Linked DNA regions of Microbispora hainanensis. The protein of the gene in region 1 binds, or shares a complex with, the protein of each later gene. Links are inferred from orthologs where the notes say so. Each region holds a gene or a part of one and is shown in the gene's direction. Other genes may lie near its edges.

Region 1 (7,150 bases):
GGCTGCGAGGTGCACGTGCTGCCGGCGACCGTCACGGCGGCCGACATCCTCGCCCTCGACCCGGACGGCGTCTTCTTCTCCAACGGCCCCGGCGACCCCGCCACCGCCGACTACGCGGTCGAGTCGCTGCGCGAGGTGCTGGACGCGGGCGTGCCGTTCTTCGGCATCTGCTTCGGCAACCAGATCCTCGGGCGGGCGCTCGGCCTCGGCACCTACAAGCTGCGGTACGGCCATCGCGGGGTGAACCAGCCGGTGCAGGACCGCAGGACGGGCAAGGTCGAGATCTCCGCGCACAACCACGGCTTCGCCGTGCGCGCGCCGCTCGACGGCCCCTTCGAGACCCCGTACGGCGCGGCCGAGGTGAGCCACGTCAACCTCAACGACGACTGCGTGGAGGGGCTGCGCCTGCTGGAGCGTCCCGCGTTCAGCGTGCAGTACCACCCCGAGGCGGCCGCGGGCCCGCACGACGCCGCGTACCTGTTCGACGAGTTCTGCGAGCTGATGGAGCGCGGGAGGGAGCGAGGGAGCGGCGCGCAGCGTGCCTCCCTGCCTGCGAGCGAGGCTCGGTCATTCGGCGCGCCCCCGGCACGACGGAGCGCGACCGAGGACACCGACGACAAGAAGGGGGCCGAGGGTGCCTAAGCGTACGGACATCAGGTCCGTCATGGTGATCGGCTCCGGCCCGATCGTCATCGGACAGGCGTGCGAGTTCGACTACTCCGGCACCCAGGCCTGCCGCGTCCTGCGCAGCGAAGGCTTCCGGGTCGTCCTCGTCAACAGCAACCCCGCCACGATCATGACGGACCCGGAGTTCGCCGACGCCACCTACGTCGAGCCGATCACGCCGGACATCGTCGAGAAGATCATCGCCAAGGAGCGGCCCGACGCGCTGCTGCCCACGCTGGGCGGCCAGACGGCGCTCAACACCGCCGTGGCGCTGCACGAGGCGGGCGTGCTCGACAAGTACGGCGTCGAGCTGATCGGCGCCGACATCGACGCCATCCAGGCGGGGGAGAACCGCGAGCGGTTCAAGGAGATCGTCGCCAAGGTCGCCGCCGAGCGCGGCCTCAACGCCGAGTCGGCGCGCAGCGCGATCTGCCACACGATGGACGAGTGCCTGGCCGCGGCCGGCGAGCTGGGCTACCCCGTCGTGGTCCGCCCGAGCTTCACCATGGGCGGCGCCGGCTCCGGGTTCGCCCACGACGAGGCCGAGCTGCGCCGCATCGCGGGCGCCGGCCTCGACGCGTCCCCCACCACCGAGGTGCTCCTGGAGGAGTCGATCCTCGGCTGGAAGGAGTACGAGCTCGAGGTCATGCGGGACCGCAACGACAACGTGGTCATCGTGTGCTCCATCGAGAACATCGACCCGATGGGCGTCCACACCGGCGACAGCGTGACGGTGGCGCCCGCGCTGACGCTGACCGACCGCGAATACCAGAACATGCGCGACGTCGCGATCGCGGTCATCCGCGAGGTCGGCGTGGACACCGGCGGCTGCAACATCCAGTTCGCGGTCGACCCGAAGACCGGCCGCATGATCGTCATCGAGATGAACCCGCGCGTGTCGCGGTCGTCGGCGCTGGCGTCCAAGGCCACCGGCTTCCCGATCGCCAAGATCGCCGCCAAGCTCGCCATCGGCTACACCCTCGACGAGATCCCCAACGACATCACCAAGGAGACCCCGGCGTCGTTCGAGCCGTCGCTCGACTACATCGTGGTCAAGGTGCCGAGGTTCGCGTTCGAGAAGTTCGCCGGGGCCGACCAGACGCTCACCACCCACATGAAGTCGGTCGGCGAGGCGATGGCGATCGGCCGCTCCTTCCCCGAGGCGCTGCAGAAGGCGCTGCGGTCGATGGAGAAGAAGGGGTCGTCGTTCACCTGGGCGGGCGAGCCCGGCGACCTGGACGAGCTCCTGGAGGCCTGCCGCAGGCCGCACGACGGACGGCTGCGCACCATGCAGCAGGCGATCAGGGCGGGCGCGACCCCCGAGCAGATCCACGAGGTCACGTCGGTGGACCCGTGGTTCGTCGACCAGCTCTTCGCGATCGACGAGGTCGCCCGGTCGATCACCGCGCTCGACCGGCCCACCCTGGAGCTGGCCAAGCGGCACGGCTTCAGCGACGCGCAGATCGCCGAGATCCTGGGCGTGCCGGAGCCCGAGGTGCGGGCCGCGCGCCACGAGCTCGGCGTCCGGCCCGTCTACAACACCGTGGACACCTGCGCCGCCGAGTTCGCCGCGCGCACGCCGTACCTCTACTCCACGTACGACGAGGAGACCGAGGTGCCGGCAGGGGACCGGCCCAAGGTGATCATCCTGGGCAGCGGGCCCAACCGCATCGGCCAGGGCATCGAGTTCGACTACGCCTGCGTGCACGCGTCGTTCGAGCTGTCCAGGGCCGGCTACGAGACCGTGATGGTCAACTGCAACCCCGAGACCGTCTCGACCGACTACGACACCTCCGACCGGCTCTACTTCGAGCCGCTCACGCTGGAGGACGTCCTGGAGGTCGTGCACGCCGAGCAGGAGACCGGGCCGGTGGCCGGCGTCATCGTGCAGCTCGGCGGCCAGACGCCGCTCGGGCTCGCCCAGGCGCTCAAGGACGCGGGGGTGCCCGTGGTCGGCACCTCGCCCGAGTCGATCCACCTCGCCGAGGAGCGCGGCGCGTTCGGGCGGGTCCTCGCCGAGGCCGGGCTGCCCGCGCCCAAGCACGGCACCGCGACGACCGTGGAAGAGGCTCAGGCCGTCGCCGAGGAGATCGGCTATCCGGTGCTCGTGCGGCCGTCGTACGTGCTCGGCGGCGCCGGCATGGCCATCGTGTACGACGAGGACACCCTCGGGGCGTACATGGCGAAGGCGGCCTCCGAGCACCCGGTGCTGATCGACCGGTTCCTCGACGACGCCATCGAGATCGACGTGGACGCGCTGTTCGACGGCGAGGAGCTCTACCTCGGCGGCGTCATGGAGCACATCGAGGAGGCCGGCATCCACTCCGGCGACTCGGCGTGCGCCCTGCCGCCGATCACGCTGGGCGGCTTCGACATCAAGCGGATCCGCGCGGCCACCGAGGCCATCGCCCGCGGGGTGGGCGTGCGCGGCCTGCTGAACGTCCAGTACGCCATGGCCTCCAACGTGCTGTACGTCCTGGAGGCCAACCCGAGGGCCAGCCGTACGGTGCCGTTCGTGTCCAAGGCGACGGCGGTGCCGCTGGCCAAGGCGGCGGCGCGGCTGATGCTGGGCGCGACGATCGCCGAGCTGCGCGCCGAGGGCATGCTGCCGGCCGGCTACGACGGCGGCACGCTGCCGCTGGACGCGCCGGTCGCGGTCAAGGAGGCGGTGCTGCCGTTCAACCGGTTCCGCGGCGTGGACACCGTGCTCGGGCCGGAGATGCGCTCGACCGGCGAGGTCATGGGCATCGACGAGTTCTTCGGCACGGCCTTCGCCAAGTCGCAGTCGGCGGCCTACGGCGCGCTGCCGACCAAGGGGCGGGCGTTCGTCTCGGTCGCCAACAAGGACAAGCGGGCAATGATCTTCCCCGTGAAGGCGCTCGCGGACCTCGGCTTCGAGATCCTTGCCACGGAGGGCACCGCCGAGGTGCTGCGCCGCAACGGCGTACGTGCCAAGATCGTGCGCAAGCACAGCGACGGGACGGGTCCCGACGGTGAGCCGACGATCGTGCGGCGCATCCTCGACGGGGAGGTGGACCTCATCGTGAACACCCCGTTCGGCAGCCCCGGTCAGGGCGGGCCGCGCCTCGACGGGTACGAGATCCGCACCGCCGCCGTCAGCCGCGGCATCGCCTGCATCACGACCGTCCAGGGCCTGGCGGCGGCCGTGCAGGGCATCCAGCACATCGTCAGGGGTGACATCGACGTGTGTTCCCTGCAGGAACACGCCAGGAGGCTGCGAGACTGAGCGCGGAGGGCGCGCTGGCAATCTGGACTGAGGAGCGAGGGGGGCGAGGTACGAGCGACCCGGAGCGACGAGGGCTGGGTACACTGCGCGCCTCCGGCACGACCAAGCCGGCTCAGGCGCCCGTTCGAACGGAGCGGGCGCCATGAGCAGGGCGCGCGCCATAGGCAGGGAGGAAGGGAGTGGCCGGGAGTCCGGTTCAGGTCACGGGCACGGTGCTGACGACGCGCCGCGTGGACGCCTACCATGCGCTCACGGTCGTCGCGCCGGGCATCGCCGACCGGTTCCGGCCGGGCCACTTCGTCACGGTCGCCGTCGGAGGCCGCAACTCCTCGATGCTCACCCGGCGGGCCTTCACGATCCACGACGTGAAGCCGGACTACGGTGGCACGGTGGAGCTCGTCTTCGGCGTGCGCGGTGCCGGGACGGCCTGGCTCGCCGACCTCCGGGCGCGCGACACGCTCGACCTGGTCGGCCCGCTCGGCCGTCCGTTCCCCCTGCCCCGCGACCCCTGCACCTGCGTACTGGTCGGCGACGAGCACGGCGCGGCGCCGCTGTTCGCGCTGGCGGACGCGCTGCAGCAGCGGGGCTGCCGCATCGACTTCGTGCTGGGGGCGCCGTCGGCCGACCGGGTCTTCGGGGCGCTGCGGGCCCGCAGGATGGGCGAGACGACCACGCTGACGACCGAGGACGGCTCGCTCGGCATGCGCGGCACGGTGACCGACGTGCTGCCCGGCGTGATCGCCGACGCGCGGGCCGACGCGGTCTACGCGTGCGGGCCGATGGCGACGCTGCGCGGCGTCACGGCGGTCGCCGCCGAGTTCGGCATCCCCGTGCAGGTGGCCGTGGAGGAGTCCATGGCCTGCGGCATCGGGGTCTGCATGACGTGCGTGGTGCCGGTCATCGGCGACGACGGCGTGACCCGCATGGTCCGCGCCTGCACCGAGGGGCCGGTGTTCCGGGGCGAGCGGGTGCGGTTCGACGACGTCGGGACGATCCCGTTCGACGCGCTCGGCGCGCCCGGCGGACGGCATGCCTGAGCCGGGGCGGGGGAGGCGGCCGTGACCGCCGACCTGCGGACCTACCTGGCCCATGTGGAGCTGCCCAACCCCGTGCTGACCGCCTCGGGCTGCGGCGGGACGGGCCGCGAGCTGGCCCAGTTCTCCGACGTCCACCGGCTGGGCGCCTTCGTCACCCGGTCGATCACCATGGCCCCGCGCGCGGGACGGCCGACGCCGCGGATGGCCGAGACGCCCTCGGGGCTGCTCAACGCCGTGGGCCTGCAGGGCCCGGGAGTCGAGGCGTTCCTGGAGCGCGAGCTGCCCTGGCTGGCCGAGCGCGGAGCCCGCACGGTCGTGTCGATCGGCGGCGGCACCGTGACCGAGTACACCGCGCTGGCACGGCGCCTGGCCGGCGTCGAGGGCATCACCGCCGTGGAGATCAACCTGTCGTGCCCGAACGTCGAGGACCGCGGCAGGGTGTTCGCCCGCGACGGGGCCGCCGCGGCGGAGGTCGTGGCCTCGGTGCGCGCGGCCACGCCGTACGAGGTGCCGGTGATCGCCAAGCTGTCCCCGGACGTGGCGGACATCGTCGCGGTCGCCCGCGCGTGCGTGGACGGCGGCGCCGACGCCCTCGCCATGATCAACACCCCGGTGGGGATGAGCATCGACGTGGACACGATGCGCCCATCGCTCGCGGCCGGCACCGGCGGCCTGTCCGGCCCCGCCGTACGGCCCCTGGCGGTGCGCTGCGTGTGGCAGGTGCACGCGGCGCTGCCGGGAGTGCCCATCATCGGCATGGGCGGCGTGACGACCGGCAGGGACGCCCTTGAGCTCGTCCTGGCGGGCGCCTGCGCCGTCGCTGTGGGCACGGCGCTGTTCCATGACCCCTACGCCTGCCCACGCGTCCTGAGGGAGCTTGAGGAGCTTCTGCAGGAGCGCGGGTTCGACCGGCTCGCCGACGCCGTGGGCCTGGCCCACCGCCCGGCGGGCGCGCAACCACGAACACGCACAGACCTCGAGGAGAGTTCGCTTTGACCACGCCCGCTCCCATCGCCGTCGCCCTGGACGCGCCCGACATGGAGACCGCGGCCCGCTGGGCCGGCCTGGTCACCCCGCACGTTTCGACGGTGAAGGTGGGGCTGGAGCTCTACCTGCGCCACGGCCCCGACGTGATCGCCTCGGTGCGCGGCGCGAGCGGCGTGCAGGTCTTCCTGGACCTCAAGCTGCACGACATCCCCAACACCGTGGGCGCCGCCGCCCGGGCGGTCGCCCGGCTCAAGCCGACGTACCTCACCGTGCACGCCGCGGGGGGCCACGCGATGGTCAAGGCGGCCGTCGAGGCGGCCCCCAACATCCAGATCGCGGCCGTGACGCTCCTGACGTCGCTTTCCGAGGCCGATCTCGGCGAGCTCGGCATGCAGGGACCCCCTACCGACATCGCGCGCCGCATGGCCGCCGTGGCCGTCGGGGCGGGCGCCCAGGCCCTCGTCTGCTCGCCCAGGGAGGTCGCCGCCGTACGCGCGGAGGTCGGCCCGGACGTGACATTGATCACTCCGGGCGTGCGGCCCGCCGGCGCCGACACCCAGGACCAGGCGCGGGTGGCCACGCCGGAGCACGCGATCGCCCAGGGAGCCGATCTTCTGGTGATCGGACGGCCCATCACCGGGGCGCCGGACCCGGGTGCGGCGGCCGCCGGGATCGCCGCCGCGCTGCGTCGCGTGAGCGCCTGATCGGGCGTTCGCCGGCCTCGGGCGCCGTCACCTTGCGTCATCCTGCTTAGGGCCTGCTGAGGCGGTTTTGATCTACGAAGAGTGACTTTTCCAATACCAAAAGTAGTAAAATCAATTTTGTAGTCCGAGAAACCGCCCTTGACGTTGCCGTTACGGCCAAGACCAGCTAGTTTCCCCTCCCGTCCGAGTACATCGACAAGAAATTCGAGGTGACCCGGCGTGGCTCTTCCTCCCCTGACCCCCGAGCAGCGCGCCGCAGCTCTTGAGAAGGCTGCCAAGGCACGCAAGGAGCGTGCCGAGGTCAAGAACCGGCTCAAGCACGGCGCGGTTTCGCTGGCTGAGGTGCTGAAGGATGGGCAGACCGACGACGTCATCGGCAAGATGAAGGTCTCGGCTCTGCTGGAGTCGCTCCCTGGCGTCGGCAAGGTCCGCGCCAAGCAGCTCATGGAGCGCCTTGGTATCGCCGAATCCCGCCGCGTGCGGGGTCTCGGCGCCAACCAGCGCGCCTC
Region 2 (7,199 bases), 1.3 Mb from region 1 along the record:
ACGATCCCTACCGACGTGCAGGCCAAGCCGGTGAAGATCCAGGCCGGCCCGCCCAAGGTCTCCTCATCCCGGACGCTGGACAACCTGCGTACGGCGATGAAGGGCGAGGCCTTCGCCTACGCCAAATACACCCTGTACGGCGACAAGGCACAGAAGACCGGACAAGCTCGGCTCGCCACGCTGTTCCACCGGACGGCCGCCGTCGAGCGCACCGAGCACTTCGCCGAGCAGGCGAACCTCGCCGGCGCGGTCCGCGACACCGGAACAAACCTGTGCGAGACGATCAAGGGAGAGGCACACGAGGGGACGCAGATGTACCCCGACTACGCCCGCCGCGCCTCGGCGGCCGGCGACACCGAAGCGGCGAAGGTGCTCAGCGACACCGCCAAAGACGAGCTGAAGCACGCGCAGGCCTTCTCCCGCGCGGTGTCCAGGCTCGGCAAGCAGTGCCCCACACCGAGCTGACCGATCACGGTGCCCCACTCAGGGGCAAGACGGGCACAACCGCTGTGAGAGCCCTACCTGCCGATCGTCGGACGGGGTGGCGCCATGGCAGAGCCGATCGTCGTCGGCGTCGACGGATCGACGCCCTCGCTTCAGGCCGCCGTCTGGGCCGCTCGGGAAGCCGAGCTGCGCGGCGCGCCGCTGCGCCTCGTGTACGCGACACTGCGCTGGCCCTCCTACGTGCCGCTCGTGCCGCAGCCGGCGCGCTGGAGAGCCGACGCCGAGGCGGCCGCGCGAGCCGTGCTCGACCAGGCGATGATCCACGCCCGGGCGGGCAGGTCGCGTCTGGCCGTGTCGGCCGAGATCGTCGACGGCGGAGCCGAGCAGGCGCTCATCGCGGCGGCGGAGGGGGCTCAGCTGCTCGTCGTGGGATGCCGCGGCCGTGGCGGGTTCGCCGAGCTGCTCCTGGGGTCGGTGAGCCGCTGCGTCACCGCCCAGGCCCCCTGTCCCGTGGCCGTCGTCAGGCAGCCGAAAGGCACTGACCGCGGGGAGATCGCGGTCGGCGTCACCGGGCGTCCCGACCAGGAACCCGTCCTGGACTTCGCCTACCACGAGGCCGCGCTGCGGCATGCCCGCCTGCGTGTCGTACACGCCTGGACGCAACCGGTCGCGACGGAGCCGGGCGACATGCTGCCGCCGGTCTACGACGTGGACGCGATCGGGGCGGAGGAGGCGCGCCTGCTCGCGGAGAGCATCGCCGGACGGCGGGAGCGTTTCCCCGACGTGACGCTCACCGAACACGTCGTGCGGGAGCACCCCGCCAAAGCCCTGATCGACGTCTCCAGGGAGACCGACCTGGTCGTCATCGGCGCCCGTACGGGATTGTCCGCCTGGCTGGGCCTGGGCTCCACCGCTCACGCCGTGATCCACCACGCGTACGCGCCCGTGGTCGTGGTCCGGCCACGCTCCGTAGATGTCTCGCCGACGGCGTAGCGTGGAGGAGACGCGTCCGAGGGCACCCATTGGGGGCAAAGGAGGGTCGCCCATGGAAACCGTCGTCATTCGATCGCTGGAACCGCTGATCGCCGAGTTGCGGGCGCGGGGGTTCGCCGTGGTGGCGCCGACCGCTCGCGACAAGGTCATCCGGATGGGCGAGATCGCCTCCCAGAGCGAGCTGCCCAGGGGGTGCGGAGACGAGCAGGAGCCCGGCCGCTATCGGCTGCGCGAGGGCGACGACGAGATGCTGTTCGGCTTCGCCGCGAGTCCCGACTCCGCCAAGCGCTACACGCAGCCGCCCAGCCGCACCCTGTTCCGCATGCGGGGCGAGAGCATCGAGGAGCCCGAGGCGGAGGTGCCCCGCGTCGCCCTGCTGGGCGTACGCGCCTGCGACCTGGCCGCGCTGGCCGTGCAGGACCGGGTGTTCCTCGGGGGCAGGCATCCCGACCCCGGCTATCGGAGGCGGCGGGAGGCGCTGTTCGTCGTCGCGGTGAACTGTGCCGTGCCCGGAGGGACGTGCTTCTGCGTCTCCATGGGCACCGGCCCGAAGGCGACCGCCGGCTATGACCTGGCGCTGACCGAGCTCGCCGGACCGCACCGGTTCGTGGCCGAGCCCGGCAGCGCGTACGGCGCGGAGATCCTCGGGGCGCTCCCCCGCGTCCCGGCCGCGGACGCCGATCTCGACGCGGCCGAGGAGGTCTCCCGTACGGCCGCCGAGCGCATGGGACGGCGGGTCGACACCGAGGGGATCAAGGAGCGGGTGGCCGGCGCCCACGACTCGCCGCGCTGGCAGCAGGTCGCCTCCCGCTGCCTCACCTGCGCCAACTGCACCATGGTCTGCCCCACCTGCTTCTGCACCACGGTGGAAGACAGCACCGATCTTTCCGAAGGGGCGGCCGAGCGGATCGAACGCTGGGACTCCTGCTTCACGCTGGGGTTCACCGAGGTCGGCGGCGCGCCGGTGCGGGGGTCGGGGGCCGCGCGTTATCGGCAGTGGCTGACGCACAAGTTCTCCACCTGGTTCGACCAGTTCGGCACCTCGGGCTGCGTGGGCTGCGGCCGGTGCATCACCTGGTGTCCCGTGGGGATCGACGTCACCGAGGAACTGGCCAACCTGCCATGACCGCCGAGACGCGCCGTCCGATGACGCCGGAGCTCTACCGGGTGCGCTCGCGGCGGGCCGACCGGGTGGACACGGTCACGCTCCAGCTCGTGCCCGTGCACGGCGAATGCCCGCCGTGCCGGCCCGGGCAGTTCACCATGCTGTACGCCCCGGGGGTCGGCGAGGTCCCGATGTCGATCAGCGGCCGGGCCCGTTCGGGGGGATATGTCCACACGATCCGCGCGGTCGGCGCGGTCAGCGGCGCGTTGTGCGGCAAGCGGCCCGGGGACGTGGTCGGGGTGCGCGGGCCGTACGGCACCTGGTGGGACATCCCGGCCGCCGCCGGGATGGACGTGGTCGTCGTCGCGGGCGGGCTGGGCCTGGCGCCGCTGCGCCCCCTGGTGCGGGAGCTGATCCGCCACCGCTCGCGCTACGGACGCGTCAGCGTGATCGCGGGGACCCGTACGCCCTCGACCCTCGTCTACGGGCGGGAGCTGGCGCGCTGGCACGGCCAGGGCGTCGACGTCCAGGTGACCGTGGATCACCCCGATCACGCCTGGAAGGGGCCGGTCGGCCTGGTCACCCGGCTCCTCGACCGCATCGTCTTCGAGCCGCGGCGCACGTACGCCTTCGCGTGCGGCCCGGAGACGATGATGCGGGCCACGGCCGGCGACCTGGTGGCGCGCGGGGTGGCGGCTCGCCGGGTGGAGCTGTCGCTGGAGCGGAACATGAAATGCGGTCTCGGCTGGTGCGGGCACTGCCAGCTCGGCCCGCTGTTCGTCTGCCTGGACGGCCCGGTGCTGAGCTACGAGCGGGCGGCGCGCCTGCTGGCCGTGGAGGAGCTGTGATGGGCGCGCCCAGACGAGCATCCCGGCGGTCATCGGCGGACGGGCCGGGCGGCGCGAGGCCGCGGCTGGCGGTGTGGAAGTTCGCCTCGTGCGACGGGTGCCAGCTCACCCTGCTCGGCTGCGAGGAGGAGCTGCTGTCGGTGGCCGCCCGGGTGGAGATCGCCTACTTCCTGGAGGCGTCCAGCGCTCCCGGCCCGGGCCCGTACGACCTGTCGCTGGTGGAGGGGTCGATCACCACGCCCGACGACCTGGAGCGGATCAGGCACGTGCGCCGGGTGTCGAAGCGCCTGGTCACCATCGGGGCCTGCGCCACGGCCGGGGGGATCCAGGCGCTGCGCGACTTCGCCGACGTGCGGGAGTTCCTGTCGGTCGTGTACGCCCGGCCGGACTACATCGCGACGCTGGACCGTTCGACGCCGATCTCGGCCCATGTGCCGGTGGACTTCGAGCTGCGCGGCTGCCCCATCGACAGGCGGCAACTGCTGGAGGTCGTCTCGGCGTTCCTCGCCGGGCGGCGCCCGGTCGTGCCGCCCAACAGCGTCTGCGTGGAGTGCAAGGCCCGCGGCAACGCCTGCGTCATGGTCGCCCACGGCACGCCCTGCCTCGGCCCGGTCACCCAGGCCGGGTGCGGGGCGCTGTGCCCGGCGTTCAACCGGGGGTGCTACGGCTGCTTCGGCCCCATGGAGAGCCCCAACGTGCGCGCCCTCAACCGGCAGTTGCGGGAGCTGGGCATGAGCACGCCCGAGCTGGTGCGGGTCTACCGGACCTTCAACGCCGCCGAGGAGCCCTTCCGGCAGGCGGCCGAGGAGGCCGACCCGGAGCTGCGCGACCACGAGAAGACACCGGGAGAAGACCGGTGACCCACAAGACGGTCAAGGTCGGGGGCCTGACCCGGGTGGAGGGGGAAGGCGCTCTGCTCGTACGCGCCCGCGACGGGCGCATCGAGGACCTGGAGCTGCGGATCTACGAGCCGCCGAGGTTCTTCGAGGCGCTGCTGCGCGGCCGGTCCCACACCGAGCCGCCCGACATCACCGCCCGGATCTGCGGCATCTGCCCGGTGGCCTACCAGATGAGCGCATGCCAGGCCATCGAGGCCGCCTGCGGGGTCGAGGTCACCGGCCCGCTGCGCGACCTGCGGCTGTTGCTGTACTACGGCGAATGGATCGAGTCGCACACGCTGCACGTGTATCTGCTGCACGCGCCCGACTTCCTCGGCTACGACAGCGGCATCGCGATGGCGGCCGACCACCGCGACCTGGTCCAGCGGGGGCTGGCGCTGAAGAAGGCCGGCAACGACCTGGTGGCGGCCGTCGGCGGCAGGCCCATCCACCCGGTGAACGTCCGCGTCGGCGGCTTCTATCGGGTGCCCACCCGCCGCGAACTGGCCCCCGTCGCCGAACGGCTGCGCCGCGCCCGCGAGATCGCCCTCGAAACCGTCTCCTGGGTCGCCGGCTTCGACTTCCCCGAGGTCGAACACGACTACCGCTTCCTGGCGCTGCGTCACCCCGGCGAGTACGCGATCCTCTCGGGGGATGTGGTGACCAGCGACGGCGGGAGCTTCGCCGTACGGGATTGGCCCGAGCACGTGACCGAGGAGCAGGTGCCGCACTCGACGGCGCTGCACGCCCGGCTCGACGGCTCCCCCGGTTATCTCGTCGGGCCGATGGCCCGCTACAGCCTCAACTCCGCCCAGTTGTCGCCGCTCGCGCGGGAGGCGGCCGCGGCGGCGGGCCTCGGGCCGGTCTGCCGCAATCCGTTCCGCAGCATCGTCGTGCGGGCGGTGGAGATCGTGCACGCCTACGACGAGGCCCTGCGGCTCATCGACGACCTGGCCGAGCCCGGCGCGCCGTACGTTCCGGTGGAGCCCCGCGCGGCCACCGGCCACGGCGCCTCGGAAGCGCCGCGCGGCACGCTCTATCACCGCTATCGCATCGACGCCGACGGGGTGATCCGCGAGGCCGACATCGTGCCCCCGACCTCGCAGAACCAGGCGCGCATCGAGGCGGATCTGCGGCACCTGATCGAGCCCCGGCTCGACCTGCCCGAAGAGGAGCTGGCCGCGCTGTGCGAACGGGCCATCCGCAACCATGATCCCTGCATCTCCTGTTCGGCGCACTTCCTCGATCTCCATGTCGACGCCCGGTGACATCGTGGTGATCGGCCTCGGCGGCGACGGCCGGGGCGACGACGCCGCCGGTCTGGAGGTCGTACGGCGGCTGCGCGGCTCGGTCCCGCCGTCCGTCGTGCTCGTGGAGAGCGCCGCGGACCCCGCGCAGCTTGTCGAGGCCTGGACCGGCGCCCGCCTGACCGTCGTGATCGACGCCGTCTCCTCGGGTGCGCCGCCGGGTGCGGTGCATCGACCGGCCGGCGTCGAGGGCGGGCCGTCCTGGCACGGCAGCTCCCACTCCTTCGGCCTGGCCGACGCCGTAGAGCTCGGCCGTGCGCTCGGCCGCCTGCCCGCCCGGCTCGTCGTCATCGGCATCGAAGGTGCGGACTTCACGATCGGCGCGCCGATCACGCCGCCGGTGCTGTCCGCGATCGACGCCCTGGCGCGGGAGCTGGAACAGAGACTCCGGCAGGAATCCGCGTGACGCGCCGGTCCTGGACCCGGACGGCCGGGCACGGTCTTTCGGCCCTGTCCCAGGGAACAGCGACCCTACCTCCGGGCATCCGTTTCGGGCGAGTCTGACCAGATGAAGCGGATCGCCCTGCTGGCAGGCACGCTCGGCGCCCTGATCGCCGGAGGTGTGCTCCACCTTCTCGGAGCCGGCCCCGCCGGTGACGCGCTCTGGGCGGCCGGCACCGTCCTGGCGCTCGGCCCCGCCGTCTGGTGGGTGGCCTCCTCCCTGCGCGCCGGCCGCCTCGGCGTCGACGCGATCGCGGTGCTCGCCCTCGCCGGTGCGCTCGCCGTACGCGAGTTCCTCGCGGGAGTGCTGATCGCCGTGATGCTGACGGGCGGCAGGGTCCTGGAGGACTACGCCCTGCGCCGGGCACGCCGCGATCTGACCGCCCTGTACGAGCGGGCGCCGCGGTCCGCTCGGCGCTACGAGGAGGGCGTCCCCCGCCTGATCGCAGCGGAGGAGGTGCGCCGGGGGGATCGGCTGCTGGTGCCCGGCGGCGAGCTGGTGCCGGTCGACGGCGTCGTCGAGTCCGGCACCGCGCTGCTGGACGAGTCCGCGCTCACCGGCGAGTCGCTGCCGGTCGAGCACCGGGTGGGCGAAAGCGTCGCCGGCGGAGTGGTCAACGCCGGGCAGCCGTTCGACATGCGTGCCACGGCGACGGCCGGCGACAGCGCCTACGCGGGTGTGGTGCGGCTGGCCCAGGAGACGGAGGCGGGCTCCGCCCCGGTCGTCCGGCTCGCGGACCGGTTCGCCGCCTGGTTCCTGCCGGCCACGCTCCTGCCGGCCGGAGGCGCGTGGCTGATGTCGGGCGAGCCGGTGCGGGCGGTGGCCGTGCTCGTCGTGGCGACCCCCTGCCCGTTGCTGCTGGCCGCTCCCGCGGCCATCGCCTCCGGCCTGTCTCGCACCGCCCGGCGAGGGGTCCTGGTGAAGGGCGGTGGCGCGCTGGAGACCCTGGGCAGGGCGCGGACACTCGTCCTCGACAAGACCGGCACGCTCACCGAGGGCCGCCCGCAGGTGATGGACGTGGTGGCCGCCCCCGGCGGAAACCCGGACGAGGTCCTGCGGCTGGCCGCCGCGGTCGACCAGATGTCCTCTCACGTGCTGGCCGCCGCGATCGTGCGCGCGGCGCGCGGGCGGCGGCTGGCCCTGCCCGCCCCCGAGGACGTGTCCGAGGTGCCGGGCACGGGC

The links. Proteins that work in one complex are often made in the same cells at the same time.
Region 2: the proteins of OHB01_RS23845 (region 1) and OHB01_RS29610 are in contact, whole or in part, in a crystal structure (PDB 5UE9), measured with the Lactococcus lactis proteins. The link is inferred for Microbispora hainanensis from one-to-one orthologs. Residues at the interface, in WP_025017116.1 of Lactococcus lactis: Gly25, Phe27, Phe29, Glu32, Tyr33, Lys35, Tyr36, Lys48, Phe56, Thr60, Pro61, Arg62, Val63, Ala64, Glu65, Thr66, Ala67, Ser68, Gly69, Met70, Ile74, Gln77, Pro223, Glu251, Phe274, Ala275, Pro277, Phe278; in WP_023189152.1 of Lactococcus lactis: Leu4, Gln5, Ala47, Ser48, Met49, Leu50, Leu51, Arg52, Arg53, Met95, Leu98, Arg223, Met224, Ala225, Cys226, Ile228, Gly229, Ala230, Cys231, Tyr232, Ala233, Val235, Glu236, His237, Asn243, His244, Ala245, Lys247, Glu250.

Annotation. Positions count from the first base shown.
Region 1 is NZ_CP108086.1:5,094,969-5,102,118, forward strand. What follows is about bases 4,010-6,958. They hold OHB01_RS23845 (dihydroorotate dehydrogenase), read left to right. Parts: upstream 4,010-4,971; coding sequence 4,972-5,946; downstream 5,947-6,958. Other genes in these bases: OHB01_RS23840 (dihydroorotate dehydrogenase electron transfer subunit), read left to right, coding at 4,093-4,950; pyrF (orotidine-5'-phosphate decarboxylase), read left to right, coding at 5,943-6,641; mihF (integration host factor, actinobacterial type), read left to right, coding at 6,861-6,958. In the rest of the region: carA (glutamine-hydrolyzing carbamoyl-phosphate synthase small subunit), read left to right, coding at 1-642; carB (carbamoyl-phosphate synthase large subunit), read left to right, coding at 635-3,913; more of mihF, read left to right, coding at 6,959-7,150.
Region 2 is NZ_CP108086.1:6,412,685-6,419,883, forward strand. Bases 1,477-4,474 are described here. They hold OHB01_RS29610 (FAD/NAD(P)-binding protein), read left to right. Parts: upstream 1,477-2,559; coding sequence 2,560-3,390; downstream 3,391-4,474. Other genes in these bases: OHB01_RS29605 (4Fe-4S dicluster domain-containing protein), read left to right, coding at 1,490-2,563; OHB01_RS29615 (oxidoreductase), read left to right, coding at 3,390-4,250; OHB01_RS29620 (Ni/Fe hydrogenase subunit alpha), read left to right, coding at 4,247-4,474. Outside these bases: OHB01_RS29595 (ferritin family protein), read left to right, coding at 1-465; OHB01_RS29600 (universal stress protein), read left to right, coding at 550-1,437; more of OHB01_RS29620, read left to right, coding at 4,475-5,536; OHB01_RS29625 (hydrogenase maturation protease), read left to right, coding at 5,520-5,981; OHB01_RS29630 (heavy metal translocating P-type ATPase), read left to right, coding at 6,084-7,199.